Regions from separate parts of the Planococcus maritimus genome, predicted to be linked through region 4. Evidence: riboswitches for the same ligand, from Rfam matches in the RefSeq annotation. Region 4 holds a riboswitch; each other region holds the start of a gene.

Region 1 (3,648 bases), 660 kb from region 4:
CCGACGGGCGGAGTGATCTTGGTCATTATCGCCAGTGAAAACGGCCAGGCGTTCGGCGTGCAGAAATTGCTCGGCTCGAAACCGTTCCAGTATTTCGGCAGCATTTCCTACGGTTTTTATTTATGGCATTGGCCGCTGTTGGTGTTCTATTATGCCTACTTCAACACAGATACGGTAACCACTCCGGCAGGTCTTACCATACTCGGAATTACGTTCATCTTGTCCGTCCTGACGATTCGACTCGTCGAAAAGCCAGTACGCGAAATGCCGATCAAGCATTCGAAAAAACGCTTATCGAAAGTGCTGGTCGCTTTGATGACACCGGCGATTTTAATCGGCCTCTCGTGGGGCGTTTTCGTCCAGGCGAGCAGCAGCAATGACGAGCCGGTAACCATCGAAGACAATCCAGGCGCGCGCGCCGTATTGGAAAATATCCAGCCGGCGGAAGATGCGGAACTGCAGCCAGACTTCTTGTCGGCGAAAGAAGATTTGCCGACCTTCTACAGCAATAAAGATTGCTTCCTGACAGGCAGCGTCAGCTCCACGCTGAAAGAATGTTCGTTCGGCGTCACGGAAAATCCTGAACATGTCGTCGCACTCGTGGGCGGTTCGCATTCGGGGCATTGGTTCCCGGCACTTGAAGCTGTCGCAGAAGAGCTGAACATGCGCATCGATGTTTACAACAAAGATGCGTGCCGATTCTCAAGCGGCGATTTTGATGGCCAGCTGGATGACGCGTGCATGACCTGGAACGATAATTTGCAAGAACGCTTGATGGCAGAGCCGCCTGATTTGATCTTTACCACAGCAACGGTAAATTCAGGAGATACGGTGCCAAAAGGTTACATCAATAAATGGAAAGAATTCGAAGGCGTGGCGGAGATCTTTGCCGTGCGCGACAATCCGCGTATGAAAACCGATCCGACGATCTGCCTTGATGGTTCGAGCGTAGAAGAATGTTCGGTTGAGCGCAGTAAAGGCCTTGCGGATGTCGTGCCATGGGAAAACACGGAAGGCATTCCGGACAACGTCACGTTTGCCGATATGTCCGAGTATTTCTGTACAGACGATACGTGCCCGCCAGTTGTGGGCAATGTATTGGTATATCGCGATAAGCACCATTTAACGACGCTGTATTCGCAAACGATGGGGCCGGCATTGAAAGAACATCTCGAACCGGCTCTTGAAAATTTAAACTGATGAATACCGAACGCCCCCGGAAGCTTAGCCTTCCGGGGGCGTTTTTCGATTGGCGCTTTGTGCAGGGGAAATGAAGGGCGTGTCGAAAGAGTTACGAAGGAATGCGCAGCAAAATCGGAAAGGGGTATGGGACATGAAACGCATATGGCCGATTTTAGCATTGACATCACTCGGAGCATACGGGGCTTATCGAAAGTACAAAGACATGACGCGGCTTATCAAGCCGACATGGCCGGAAGTCCGGCATGCCGGCGAAGTGGAAGAGGCGAGGACGGCGCATCTGCCAAAACCGATCGCCAAATGGCTGGAGACGATCGGCGCAGTCGGCCGTGAGCAGGTGATGGGCGTTTATGTAAAGCAAGTGGGCTGGATGAAGACCAAACCTGACCAGGAAGAATGGACCGAATCGACTGCTGAGCAATATAGCTTTGTCGAACCGCCATCGTTTTATTGGAAAGCGCGCATGAAAATCGATGGCCTATTCGTTACCGGATCCGATAGTTTCCGTGACGGCCGTGCAGGCATGCGCATCCGCTTTGCGGGGCTGGTGCCGATCAACCGGGCGATTCCGGACGGCAAGCGTGATGAATCGGCACTTCAGCGCTTTTTAATGGAGATGGTCTGGCTGCCAGGACTGGCTTTTAGCCCGTACGTGCGTTTTTTCAATAGCAGTGAACGATCCGTGGAAGCCGAGATGAGCTATAACGGGTCGACCGCCAATGTCACCTTCGAGTTTGATGAATCTGGGCGCATGAAACGAGCGCGGGCGATGCGCTATAAAGATATTGGTGAAGAGGCCAAGCGCTTGCCATGCATCGCCGAAGTGCACGAATGGCAAATAATCGACGGCATCGAAATGCCAAGACGCGTCGATATTACATGGATCATCGATGGCAAACCCTTCACTTGGTATAAATTTACCGTCGAGCAAGCCGCCTTCAACCCGCGGGTGCCGGATGCCTGGTAAGTAAGTGGGGGATTTAACAGAAAGTTTGTTGTTTTTTGATAAATTTTCTTGACCCAAATCACCTCAGGGGGTATCATGTGGAAATACTTAAAATTGAATAGTGAATTCTTATCTAGAGAAGTCGAGGGACTGGCCCGATGACGCTTCAGCAACCAGCCACTAAGGTCAGGTGCTAATTCCAGCAGGCACACGCCTGGCAGATGAAAAGGAACGAGTTCGATATCGTAAAGCCTTCTTTTTCATGGAAGGCTTTTTTTGTTTCATATCGATGCGTCCGCAGCTGCATGGCAAATCAACCGGAGGAGGACGAATCATGTTATTAGATGAATTGAACAAACGGATGCTGACGGCGGATGGAGCCATGGGGACATTGCTGTACTCGTACGGCATCGAATATTGCAACGAGGAACTGAATATCCAGCGCCCCGAAGTGATCGAGAAAATTCATCGTGATTACATCGCGGCGGGAGCGGACATTATCCAAACGAACACATACGGGGCAAATGCCCACAAACTGGCTCGCTACGGGCTAGAAGATCAGGTAGAGTCGATCAATAAAGCAGCGATGGCCATCGCCCGTAAAGCCGCAAAAGATAGCGGGCAGTTTGTGCTCGGCACGATCGGCGGCATTCGCGGCATTCGTAAAAGCGATGCGACATTGGACGAAATCGTCGCCATGGTTGACCAGCAAGCGCAGCACCTGTTATCCGGCGATCCGGACGGTTTATTGCTCGAGACGTATTATGATTTCGAGGAACTCGCAGCGACCGTTACTCATTTAAAAAAATTGACCGACGCGCCGCTCATTGCCCAGTTGTCAATGCATGAACCGGGCATTTTGCAAAATGGCATGAATTTGAACGAAGGCTTGAAACGTCTTGACGCACTCGGTGCAGAAATCGTCGGCGTCAACTGCCGTCTTGGCCCGCACCATACAATCCAGGCGTTCGAAGGCGTCGAACTGCCGGAAAAAGCGTTTTTATCGGCTTATCCGAACGCCTCACTCCTCGATATCGAAGACGGGCGCATTGTCTATGAATCAGAAGCCGATTATTTTGGCCGTGCAGCGCTGCTGTTGCGCGAAGAAGGCGTGCGCCTTATCGGTGGCTGTTGCGGCACGACGCCGAAACATATCGAAGCGGTCAAAAAACGCATCGGTCACTTGCAGCCGATCACTGAAAAGAAAGTCGAAGAGAAAAAGCCGATTGTCATTCGCGAAGCAGAAGCCTTGAAAGACAAGCCTTTGCACGAAAAAGCAAAAACCGAGCGGACGATCATCGTCGAGCTGGATACACCGCGCCATTTGGAAATCGATAAATTTCTCGAGGGGTCTAAAGCATTGGACGCGGAAGGCATCGATGCTATCACGATGGCCGATAATTCACTCGCGTCGCCGCGTATCAGCAATATGGCGATGGGCTCGATCCTCAAGCACCAGCAAGATGTCAGACCTCTTGCGCATATTACGTGCCGCGACCGCA
Region 2 (3,648 bases), 360 kb from region 4:
TTCATCCATCAGTACGCGGCGCCTGTTTTCGTACAGTTCAACCAGCTCATCGACACATTGCTGGCTTGCAGTTAGGGCTTCGGCTGCGGCGAGCTGAACCGCCGGGAAGATGCCTGCAAACAAATGATCCTGGACTGTATTCAAGGCCTCGATCATCTTGGAATTACCGACTGCAAAGCCGATGCGCCAGCCTGCCATATTATAGGTTTTCGATAAGGTGTACATTTCAATGCCGACATCTTTGGCTCCTTCAGATTGTAAGAAGCTCACCGGTTTTTGGCCTTCAAAACCGATACCCCCGTAGGCAAAGTCATGCACGACGGCAATGTCGTTCTGTTTGGCGAACTCAATGGTCTCGTCAAAAAAAGCCTGATCGGCAGTAGCACCGGTCGGGTTGTTTGGGTAGTTCAAATACAGCAGTTTGGCGCGCTCTCGGACCGACTCTGACACATCGTTATAGTTGGGCAGATAGCTATTGGCCTGCTCGAGCTTCATCAAATCAAGTGTGATATCAGCAAGCGGTGCGCCAGATAAATAATCCGGATAGCCTGGATCGGGCAGTAAGAGAGAGTCGCCAGGGTTCAGAAGGGCAATCGGCAATTCGACAAAGCCGATTTTTGTGCCGGAAAGAATAGCGACTTCCAAATCCGGATCGATGTCGACGCCGTATTCCCGTTTATAAAAATCGGCAGCGGCTTTTCGTAATGTACCAAGCCCGCGAAATGGTGAGTAACGGTGTGTTTTCGGATCGGCTACTGCTGTTTGCATAGCCTTGACGATATGCGGCGGTGTCGGCTGGTCAGGATTTCCCTGGCCCAGATTGATGACGTCGCGCCCTTCTTCGATCGCTTTTGAAGCTTTCGCAACGAGCGTAGCGAAAAATTGATCTGGAAGATTGTGTAAGCGATTTGAAAAGTCCATGGAATCCTCCTTGTTTTCTAAATAATTGCACATCTACATCAAATCTTATAGAGTTTAATCTAAACTGTCTACAGGGGGAGAGAACATGAAAATCGCTTGTGTGCAGATGAATATCGCGTTTGGCGACCCGGAAACGAATTTTCAACGTGTGAAAGATTATTTGGAAGAAGCCGCAGAAAACGGGGCGGAAATCATCGTGTTGCCTGAAATGTGGAACACGGGATACGCATTGACACAGCTTGAGGAGCTTGCGGACCGTGATGGCCGAACCATGAAATTGTTGCAGCAATTTGCGAAAGAACGGGACGTCCATATCGTCGGGGGTTCGGTTTCGACTAAGAAAGACGGCGGTTTTTACAACACGATGTATGTAGCCGATTCGACTGGAGAACTCGTCTCGGAATACGATAAAGCGCATCGCTTTGGCTTGATGGATGAACATATCCATCTCGAAGAAGGCGGATCGCTCGGCACATTCAAGTTGGATGGCGAAACCTATGGCGGCGTCATCTGTTACGACATCCGTTTCCCGGAATGGTTGCGCGCACAAGCGCTGAACGGGGCGAAGGCAATTTTCGTGCCAGCTGAATGGCCGGCAGCGCGAATCGACCATTGGCGTATTCTGCTGCAGGCGCGAGCGATCGAAAACCAATGCTTCATCATCGCCGTAAACCGCATCGGCAGTGACCCGAAAAATGAGTTCGGCGGCCATTCGATGGTCATTGCACCGTGGGGGGAAGTGCGGATGGACATGGGGCAAGACGAAGGCATCGGCTACACTGAAATCGACCTGTTAGAAGTCGACGAAGTACGGGGCCGTATCCCGGTATTCGATGACCGGCGCGTCGAGTTATACAAAAAGTTTGAAAAATCGCATTGACAATACTGTCCCCGTGCAGGTAGTATGGAAAACAACCAAATACGCACGCTTATCAAGAGAGACCGAGGGTAAGGCCCTATGACGTCCGGCAACCCCCATATAATGGGAAGGTGCCAATTCCTGCAGAATGGATGCCATTCTGAAAGATAAGTCGGAATTTTCATTTTCGATGTCTCTTTTTGATAAAAAAAGAGACATTTTTTATTTGCCTGGGGGAGTGGACAGCATGATTCAAATCGAACAATTGAGCAAAACTTATCAAACCAAGCACGGTACGGTCAATGGCGTGGACGATGTCAGCTTAGAAGTGAAGACCGGGGAGATTTTCGGCATTGTCGGCTATTCGGGAGCGGGCAAGAGCTCGCTGATTCGCTGCATCAATTTGCTCGAACGCCCGACATCCGGGACGGTGAGAGTTGATGGGCAGGATTTAACGAAGCTGAGCGGTGACGGATTGCGCAAAGCGCGCCTGAAAATCGGCATGATTTTCCAGCACTTTTATCTAATCAGCCAAAAAACAGTTGCGGAAAACATTTCCTTCGCCCTGCGCGCAGCGGGCACGCCGAGCAAGAAAATCGGCACGCGCGTCGATGAGCTGCTGGAAATGGTCGGCTTGTCGGATAAACGCGATGTCTATCCCGCACAGCTGAGCGGCGGGCAAAAGCAGCGTGTCGGCATCGCCCGAGCACTCGCCAATGAACCGGCCGTGCTGTTATGCGATGAAGCGACTTCTGCACTTGACCCGAACACGACCTTATCGATTTTGCGTTTATTGAAAGACATCAATCGCAAGCTCAATATCACGATTGTGCTGATCACCCATGAAATGAACGTCGTCAAGGAAATTTGCGACCGTATGGCGGTCATGCAAGGAGGGCGCGTCATCGAAGAAGGGCGCGTCTACGATATCTTCGCCGATCCGAAAACGGCTTTGACAAAAGAATTTATCTCGAGCGTCGTGTCATTTAATGTGCCGGAAGAAATTCTTGCACGCTGCGACGGCACGATTGTCAAAGTATTGTTCAAAGGTGAAGTCGCCGGGGAAGGGATTATTTCGGACATGCTGCAAAGCTATCCGGTCAAAGGCAATTTCCTGCACGGTGCGATTGAATACATACAGGAGCTGCCGCTTGGAATTTTTGTCATGGAACTGAAAGGCGGCCAAGCGCAAGTAGGCGAGGCAATTAGGTATCTAGAACAACGCAATGCAATTGCGGAGGTGATGAAGCATGGGGATTGAATGGGAAAGAATTATTGATTTGTGGCCGGAGATCCAAGTAGCGTTTTATCAGACCCTGATCATGATCGGCATTTCATTGGCCGTGGCATTGATCATCGGCTTGCCTCTTGGCATCTTGCTATTCATCACAGACCGGGGCTTGTTCTGGGAAAACCGGCCGGTCAATTCGGTCATCGGGTTTATCGTCAATATCGTCCGCTCGATCCCTTTCATCATTTTGCTGGTAGCGCTCATTCCATTGACGCAATTGATCACGGGTACAACGATCGGGCCGATTGCAGCGAGCGTTTCCTTATCGGTTGCAGCGATTCCGTTTTTCGCACGCATTGTGGAAACGGCGCTTCGGGATATCGATAAAGGCGTCATCGAAGCGGCGATCGCCGTCGGTGCCACGCCGTGGATGATCATTAAAGACGTACTCTTACCGGAAGCAAAAGCGAGCCTGATCCAAGGCGTTACGCTGACGGTCATCAGCCTAATCGCCTATTCAGCGATGGCGGGCGTAGTCGGCGGCGGCGGTATCGGCGATTTGGCCATCCGTTTCGGTTATTACCGATATGACAATACAATCATGGTTGTGACAGTGGTCATCTTGATCGTGCTCGTT
Region 3 (3,648 bases), 650 kb from region 4:
GGCAAGAAAAGTGGATTTAAGCCCTATCTATATCAGCAAATTATTCAAGGAAAAGCTGGGCATTAATTACATCGACTTTCTAACGGAATGCCGGATGGGGAAAGCCAAGAAACTATTGGCAGACCCGGAAATCAGCTTGAAGGCGATTGCCTTAGAAGTCGGGTACCATGAGCCCAATTACTTCAGCAAAGTATTTAAGAAAATGACTGAGCTGTCCCCGACGGAATATCGCTCGAACCTGCTGAATTCAAAACGCAGACAAGGGATCAGCACATGAAGCTGCTCATGCGGATATCATTGTTAATCAGCATCAGCGTTTTGGTGTCGGGTTGCCAGGAAGAGGCAAAGCTCCCTGAAAAAAGCGTGTTCAAAGAAGACGAAACGGTACAAGATGAAGAGCCATTGAAAATCGGCTTTGCGATGGATACCTTGAAAGAAGAGCGTTGGCTGAAAGACCGAGAGTTGTTCGAGCAAGCGATCGAATCGCGCGGACTGGAAGTGGAGATTGCCGCAGCGAACGGGGATGATGCGCTGCAGATTGCCCAAGCCGAAGAAATGATCCAGGAAGGCATTGATTTGTTGGTCATTGTGCCGCATAACGCGGAAGCGACCGCAGCGATTGTCCACAAAGCGCATGGAGCGGGCATCAAAGTGATCGCTTACGATCGTCTCGTGAAAAATGCGGAAATCGATTTATACGTCTCTTTCGACAATGAAAAAGTGGGAGAGCTGCAAGCTGAAGAAATGCTGGAACTGGTTCCGGAAGGCAATTATGTCTACATTGGCGGCGCTCCGACTGACAATAATGCGCATTTATTGAAAAAAGGCGTATTTGACGTGCTGCAACCGGCGATTGAACGCGGCGACATCCATATCATTTATGATGAGTGGACAGAGGATTGGGCGCCGGAACAAGCATTTGCCCATATGTTAGAGGCTCTGGAGATCAACGGCAATCAAATTGATGCCGTCATCGCGGCCAATGACGCGACGGCTGGCGGGGCGATCGAGGCACTTGCACAGAAAGGACTCGCCGGGGCTATCCCGGTCGCAGGGCAAGACGCAGAACTCGCCGCCGTGCAACGTATCGTCGATGGCACGCAAACGATGACCGTCTATAAACCGATTCAGCAATTATCAGAGCGTGTCGCAGCGCTTGCAGTCGATTTGGCGCAAGGGAATGCCATCGAGCCGACTGCCAGCATCAATAATGGGAAAAGCGAAGTGCCGTCTGTGCTGCTTGAACCAATAGCGGTCGATATCGGCAATCTGGAAAGCACCGTGTTCGCAGATCATTTTCATTCGGCAGAAGAAATCGACGGGATGGAATAGCTCATGTTAGAGTACAAAATGAAAAATGAAGAAAAATTTACAATATTCGGTTGACTTCTATATTTCCTAGTACTAAGATAGGGATTAATTAATTTCATAATCTTATCCAGAGAAGCCGAGGGACTGGCCCGATGACGCTTCAGCAACCCCTGATTTAATCAGGAAGGTGCTACTTCCAGCAAGGAGAGATTCCTTGGGAGATAAGAGAGCGGACCCGGCATTTCAAATAGCCCTCTTTTCTCATTTTCCGAGAAAAGAGGGCTATTTTTATGTTCCAGGAACTGCGGAAATCATAATTTCAAAAGGAGGAATTAGACGATGACGAAGAAACGGATTTATTTGAACGCATTTGAGATGGTGTGCGCAGGTGGGCACCAGTCGCCGGGATTGTGGCTTCACGAAGACGATCGTTCGCATACATACAAGGACAGCGAATACTGGATTGAGCTTGCGAAGCTATTGGAAAAAGGGAAGTTCGACGCGGTGTTCCTGGCTGATGTGCTCGGGACCTATGATGTTTACGGCGGCACGCGCGATGCGGCACTTCGCAATGCCGTGCAAACGCCGGTCAACGATCCGCTACTAGTCGTGCCGCTCATGTCATCGGTGACTGAGCATTTGAGTTTCGGGGTGACGGCCTCTGTCAGCCACGAACACCCTTATACGTTCGCGCGGCGCATGTCGACACTCGACCATCTGACCAAAGGGCGCATCGGCTGGAACGTCGTCACTTCCTATTTGAAAAGCGCCGCAGTCAATATCGGGCTCGATGACCAGATGAGCCATGATGAACGTTACGAATTCGCCGCCGAGTATTTGGACGTTTGCTATAAATTATGGGAAGGCAGCTGGGAAGACGGTGCGGTCGTGCGCGACAAACAGTCGAAAGTCTATACCGACCCGTCCAAAGTGCATGATATCGGCCACGAAGGCAATTACTTTAAAGTGCCGGGAGCGCATCTATCGGAACCGTCGCCCCAGCGCACGCCGGTCTTGTTCCAGGCAGGGGCTTCGCCGCGCGGACGGGAATTCGCCTCGAAGCACGCCGAATCGGTGTTTACGGCAGGGCCGACCATTCCCATTGTGAAAAAAGGCGTCGATGCGCTGCGTGAACGCATCCAAGCGAATGGGCGCGACCCGGAAGATGTGCTCGTCTATACGACCTTTACGGCCATTGTCGGGAAGACCGAAGAAGAAGCACAAGAAAAATACGAAACTTTGAAAAGCCATGTCAGCTACGAAGGGGCGCTCGCGCTCTTAAGCGGCTGGACCGGCATCGATTTTTCCGGATACGATCCAGAAGACACGCTCGAATACATCCAAAGCAACGCCATGCAGTCAGCGGTTGAAGTGTTCACGCGTGCGGATCCGGACAGAAAATGGACGATTGGGGAGCTCGCGACATTTGTCGGCATCGGGGGACGCGGGCCGGTCGCGGTCGGAACGCCTGAGCAAGTGGCGGATGAAGTCGAGCGCTGGAGAGATGAAACAGGCGTCGATGGCTTTAATTTAGCGTATACACTTGCCCCGGGAAGCTTCGAGGATTTTGTTGAACTGGTCGTGCCGGTTTTACAGGAACGCGGGCTCGTCCAAACGGAATATGCGGAAGGTACGTACCGCGAGAAAATCTATGGCAAAGGCCAAGCGCAGTTGAAGGACAATCATCCGGGCAAAAACTTCAAGCATTTGCACGAACTAGCCGGAAACTAAGGGAGGAATCGATATGCTGACAGCTTACTGGATCGCCGTCGCCGTCTTTTGGGCAGCAGGACTGACTTTATGGAATAAACTTTACCCAAAACCGAAAGGAGGCGAGCGCCATGGGAGATGAAACGTCGTGGCTATTGCCATTCATAATCGTTATGCTTGTCGGCTATTTTGCGTTAACCACATGGCTCGGCAAAAAAGGCAAAGCCCATAGCGGATCGATGAAAGGCTTTGCAATCGCCAAAGGCAAAGTCAATCCGGCAGTTGTCGGCATGAGTTTCGGCGCGTCTTACGCCAGTGCGAATTTGTTTCTGGGCGTTCCCGGATGGGCGTATACATACGGCTTGTCGACTTTGTGGTATACAATCGGCTGCTTCGGGGTGACATGGCTCGGCCTATTGCTGTTCACGAAAACCTTCTGGCGCTACGGACAGAAAAATGGCGGCAGTTTGACGATTCCCGAGTGGCTTGGCAATCGATACAATAGCCAAGTTTTGCGCGTGCTCGTCGCTTTATTGGTATTGTTCAATATCTACTACATCGTCGGGCAAAATGTCGGACTCGCGACGATGTTTGAAACGGTGATCGGTATTCCTTATTTATGGGGCA
Region 4 (3,648 bases):
TTCCCGCCCCACGGAAAGCGAGCGATAAGCTTCGGAAAATACGTCTTCTTAACTTTCTCGACAATCAAAAGGGTCTCTCCTTCATCATTAAGGAGAGACTCTTTTTAGCTCATAGTTTGAAACGGTTGAGTGAGAAGGGGCCGATGTCGAATTCGGTGTGGCCGTCTGTGGCCAATTGGCTCAACACTTCGCCCATGACGCTGCCGAATTTAAAGCCGTGGCCGGTAAAGCCGCAGGCGAAAATGACGCGCTCGTTGTCCGGATGGCGGTCGATGATGAAGTTATGGTCGTCCGAGACAGTGTATAAACAAGTTTTGCCTTGTTTCAACTCTCCGCTCGCTTCCGGCATATACAGGTCCAAGAATCTTCTTAAGTCGCCTTCATCCAATTCGTATTGCCCGAAGTTCTGGGTTTGTTCGTCCGGGTCGATTGGCTGCCCGCCGTCCGACCGTCCGACTTTTACGCCAGCGCCGTCGATGCTCGGGAAGCCGTAGAACATCATCTCGGGACCTTCCACAAAAAACCCCGGAAATTGATCGGCATCGTACATCTCCGGTGCTTCAAACCAGCCGACCGCTTTGCGCGTCGGTTGGATCGGCAATTGCAGGTCCGGCAACAGTTTCTTCGCCCAAGCCCCAGCTGTAACGATCACTTTTTCAGCATAGAAAACACCGTGCGCGGTAGAAATTTTCACGTGATCCCCTTCCTGTATATCGATGTGCTGGACGGGTGTATTCGGCACATAGTGAACGCCGTTTTCAAGCGCCAGTTTTTTGTAAGCACGGATGGCATTTTCGCTGTACAACACGCCTGCCTGTTCCTCAAAGCAGCCGATGAAATGCTCGGGCACAGTGAAGCCAGGCCACCTTTCCTGGATGGCGCCGCTGCTCAATATTTCGAGCGGCAAGCCGTAGCTATTGGCGGCTGCGATGCTTTCGAGCAGAAAAGAGGAGTCTTGCGGGCCGAGTCCGATGACCCCGGTCTTGTCGAACACCTTGTAGCCGGTCTGCTTCTCCAAGTCTTCCCATAATTGCTGCGCGCGCAACACTAACCTAACGTAATGCCTGCCTTCCCCGTAGGCATGGCGGATCAATCGTGTGTCTCCGTGATGGCTGCCGTTCGCATGGGGTGGGTCGAATGCATCGATCACCAATGTCTTCTTGCCTTGCTGTGCCAAAAAGGCGCCGGCGGCCATGCCCATCGTGCCGGCACCGACAATGGCGACATCAAAAACAGTTTCTTCGCTCATCTTGTGTTCACTCCGCTCTTGTATTGGATACATGCCGCCCCGAAGCCCGGCAGCAATGGAATATTAAATCGATGGTATGCAATCCGGCAGGCTTTGTCAATTTCCTCCTGAATTTTTATGCGGAATTTTGATTTATTTTCAAAAAGAGTTTGACAGCAAGGGCTATCTCAAATACTATCGTTAATATGTTAAAAAAATTAAATAACTTATCCAGAGAGACTGAGGGACAGGCCCTATGACGTCCAGCAACCATCATGTTCATGAGAGGTGCTAATTCCTGCAGGATGTATTCATTCTGAGAGATAAGAAATTGGTCAAAGCCTCTTTCCTATTGAAAGAGGCTTTTTTGCATCCAAAAACGGGAAGGGCGCTTGAAAAAGGCCAGGAAGTCTACTGAAACCATAAAAAATCGCATTCAAAAAGGAGCTTGAACCATGAAAAGAAATGCTTACGTAATCGCAACCGCCTGCTTAGTGGGGCTTGCCGGGGCACTAGCCGGCTGTTCGTCGGGAGAGACAGCAAACGCTGACGGAGACCAAGTGATACGCGTTGGGACACAAAATGACTATCCGCCTTTCGCTTTCGCGGATGACGCCAACCAATTGACGGGCTACGACGTGGACATGATGAAAGCCGTCGATGAACAATTGGACGGCTACACGTTCGAATATGTCGCTGTGCCGTGGGACAGCATGTTCCTCGCACTCGAGTCGAATAAAATCCAGGCCATCGCCGACCAAGTGGCGAAAACGCCGGAACGCCAAGAAAAGTATTTGTTCACCGATGAATCGTATTTCGCAGCGGAAACGGTCATTGCAGTAAAAGAAGGCCGCGAAGACATCCAAACGATTGAAGATTTGGAAGGCAAAGCGGTCGGGGCGTTGGCGGGCGATTCTTACACCTTATTGCTGGAGGAATATAACGAAACCGCCGCCGAGCCGATTGAATTGAAATACAGCGAAAGCGGTAACCCGTCGGAAATTCTGCAGGATGTGCAGAACGGCCGTGTCGACGCATACGTCAACGACCCGATCATGATGAACGCGGTACTGGAAAAAAATGAACTCGGCGTGGAGATTGTCGGCCAATCCTTAGTCAATGACGACATGGGAATCGTCTTGAAAGACGAAGAAAAAGGCCAGGAATTGAAGGCCTTGATTGACCCGATCTTGAAACAGCTGAAAGAAGACGGCACCTTGTCCGAACTGTCCGAGAAATGGACCGGCGGCGACTACATCCCTGAATAAGCTAGCGGAAGGACAGAGACAATGGAAAACTTACTGGATGTGAATTTCTTAATCGAGAGCTTTCCCGCCATCCTCTCCAGGCTGCCGGTTACGATCGGCATCGCAGTCGGCTCGCTGCTATTGAGTTTACTCATCGGCGTGGCTGCGGCATTGATCAAAATCTACAAAGTGCCTGTGCTGAGCGTCATCACGTCGATCTATATCTCCTTTATCCGAGGGACGCCTTTATTGGTTCAGATTTACCTGGTGTTTTACGGGATTCCGAAAATCATTTATTTTCTTCAGAGCGAATACGGCTGGCTTCAGTCGGCGGATGTCAATAGCATTGCCCCGGAATTCTATGCGCTGATGGCCTTTTCCATCAATTTGGGCGCGTATCTATCCGAGACGATCCGTTCGGCAATCGAATCGGTCGACCGCGGGCAGTTCGAAGCCGCCAAAGCGATTGGCATGACGCCTGTTCAGATGATGCTGAAGATCGTCTTTCCGCAAGCTCTGACGGTAGCGATCCCGAACCTTGGCAATATGTTCATCAGCACCATCAAAGACACTTCGCTCGTGTTCATCATCGGCGTCATCGATATCATGGGGCAGGCAAAAATCCTCGGCTCCCGGGGTTTGGCGTTCTTTGAAGTGTATATCGCCGTCTCGATCGTCTATTGGATCTTGTGCATTGCCGTCGAGCGCTTATTGGTGAAGATCGAGAAGCGTGCACGCAGATATGAAAGAGGGATTGCTTGATGATTAAATTAGAGAACTTGCATAAATATTACGACCGCCAGCATGTGTTGAAAGGCATCGATTTAACCGTCGAAAAAGGCGAAGTGGTGGCGGTCCTCGGGCCAAGCGGTTCTGGGAAGTCGACGCTGTTGCGCTGCATCAATTTTCTGGAAGATCCGACGAGCGGCATCGTGGAAATCGGTGGAAAGCGGGTGGATGCGGCGGCCGCTAAGAAAAAAGAAGTCTTCGCGCTCAGAACAGCAACAGGGATGGTGTTCCAGCAATACAACCTGTTCAAGAATCTGACCGTGCTACAAAATGTCTCCGTCGGTTTGACGAGCGTTAAGCGGATGAAAAAAAACACGGCTGACAAGAAAAGCATCGAGATGCTGGAACAAGTCGGCTTGTCGAATAAACTGAGCCATTACCCCG

The links. A riboswitch is a leader RNA that binds a small molecule or an ion and turns the genes downstream of it on or off. The one in region 4 is predicted to bind S-adenosylmethionine.
Region 1: another riboswitch for S-adenosylmethionine. It lies ahead of BBI11_RS03075 (bifunctional homocysteine S-methyltransferase/methylenetetrahydrofolate reductase); the one in region 4 lies ahead of BBI11_RS15880 (transporter substrate-binding domain-containing protein).
Region 2: another riboswitch for S-adenosylmethionine. It lies ahead of BBI11_RS14120 (methionine ABC transporter ATP-binding protein); the one in region 4 lies ahead of BBI11_RS15880 (transporter substrate-binding domain-containing protein).
Region 3: another riboswitch for S-adenosylmethionine. It lies ahead of BBI11_RS03040 (LLM class flavin-dependent oxidoreductase); the one in region 4 lies ahead of BBI11_RS15880 (transporter substrate-binding domain-containing protein).

The regions. Positions count from the first base shown of each region.
Region 1 is NZ_CP016538.2:584,583-588,230, forward strand. It holds gene BBI11_RS03065 (acyltransferase family protein) at 1-1,200, shown strand, start outside; gene BBI11_RS03070 (DUF6920 family protein) at 1,334-2,167, shown strand; SAM riboswitch class I at 2,273-2,374, shown strand; gene BBI11_RS03075 (bifunctional homocysteine S-methyltransferase/methylenetetrahydrofolate reductase) at 2,478-3,648, shown strand, end outside.
Region 2 is NZ_CP016538.2:2,844,809-2,848,456, reverse strand. It holds gene BBI11_RS14130 (pyridoxal phosphate-dependent aminotransferase) at 1-921, opposite strand, end outside; gene BBI11_RS14125 (carbon-nitrogen family hydrolase) at 1,007-1,801, shown strand; SAM riboswitch class I at 1,848-1,954, shown strand; gene BBI11_RS14120 (methionine ABC transporter ATP-binding protein) at 2,028-3,041, shown strand; gene BBI11_RS14115 (methionine ABC transporter permease) at 3,031-3,648, shown strand, end outside.
Region 3 is NZ_CP016538.2:575,909-579,556, forward strand. It holds gene BBI11_RS03030 (response regulator transcription factor) at 1-277, shown strand, start outside; gene BBI11_RS03035 (sugar ABC transporter substrate-binding protein) at 274-1,332, shown strand; SAM riboswitch class I at 1,432-1,539, shown strand; gene BBI11_RS03040 (LLM class flavin-dependent oxidoreductase) at 1,651-3,042, shown strand; gene BBI11_RS03045 (sodium:solute symporter family transporter) at 3,153-3,648, shown strand, end outside.
Region 4 is NZ_CP016538.2:3,209,148-3,212,795, reverse strand. It holds gene solA (N-methyl-L-tryptophan oxidase) at 110-1,249, opposite strand; SAM riboswitch class I at 1,453-1,558, shown strand; gene BBI11_RS15880 (transporter substrate-binding domain-containing protein) at 1,684-2,496, shown strand; gene BBI11_RS15875 (amino acid ABC transporter permease) at 2,518-3,237, shown strand; gene BBI11_RS15870 (amino acid ABC transporter ATP-binding protein) at 3,237-3,648, shown strand, end outside.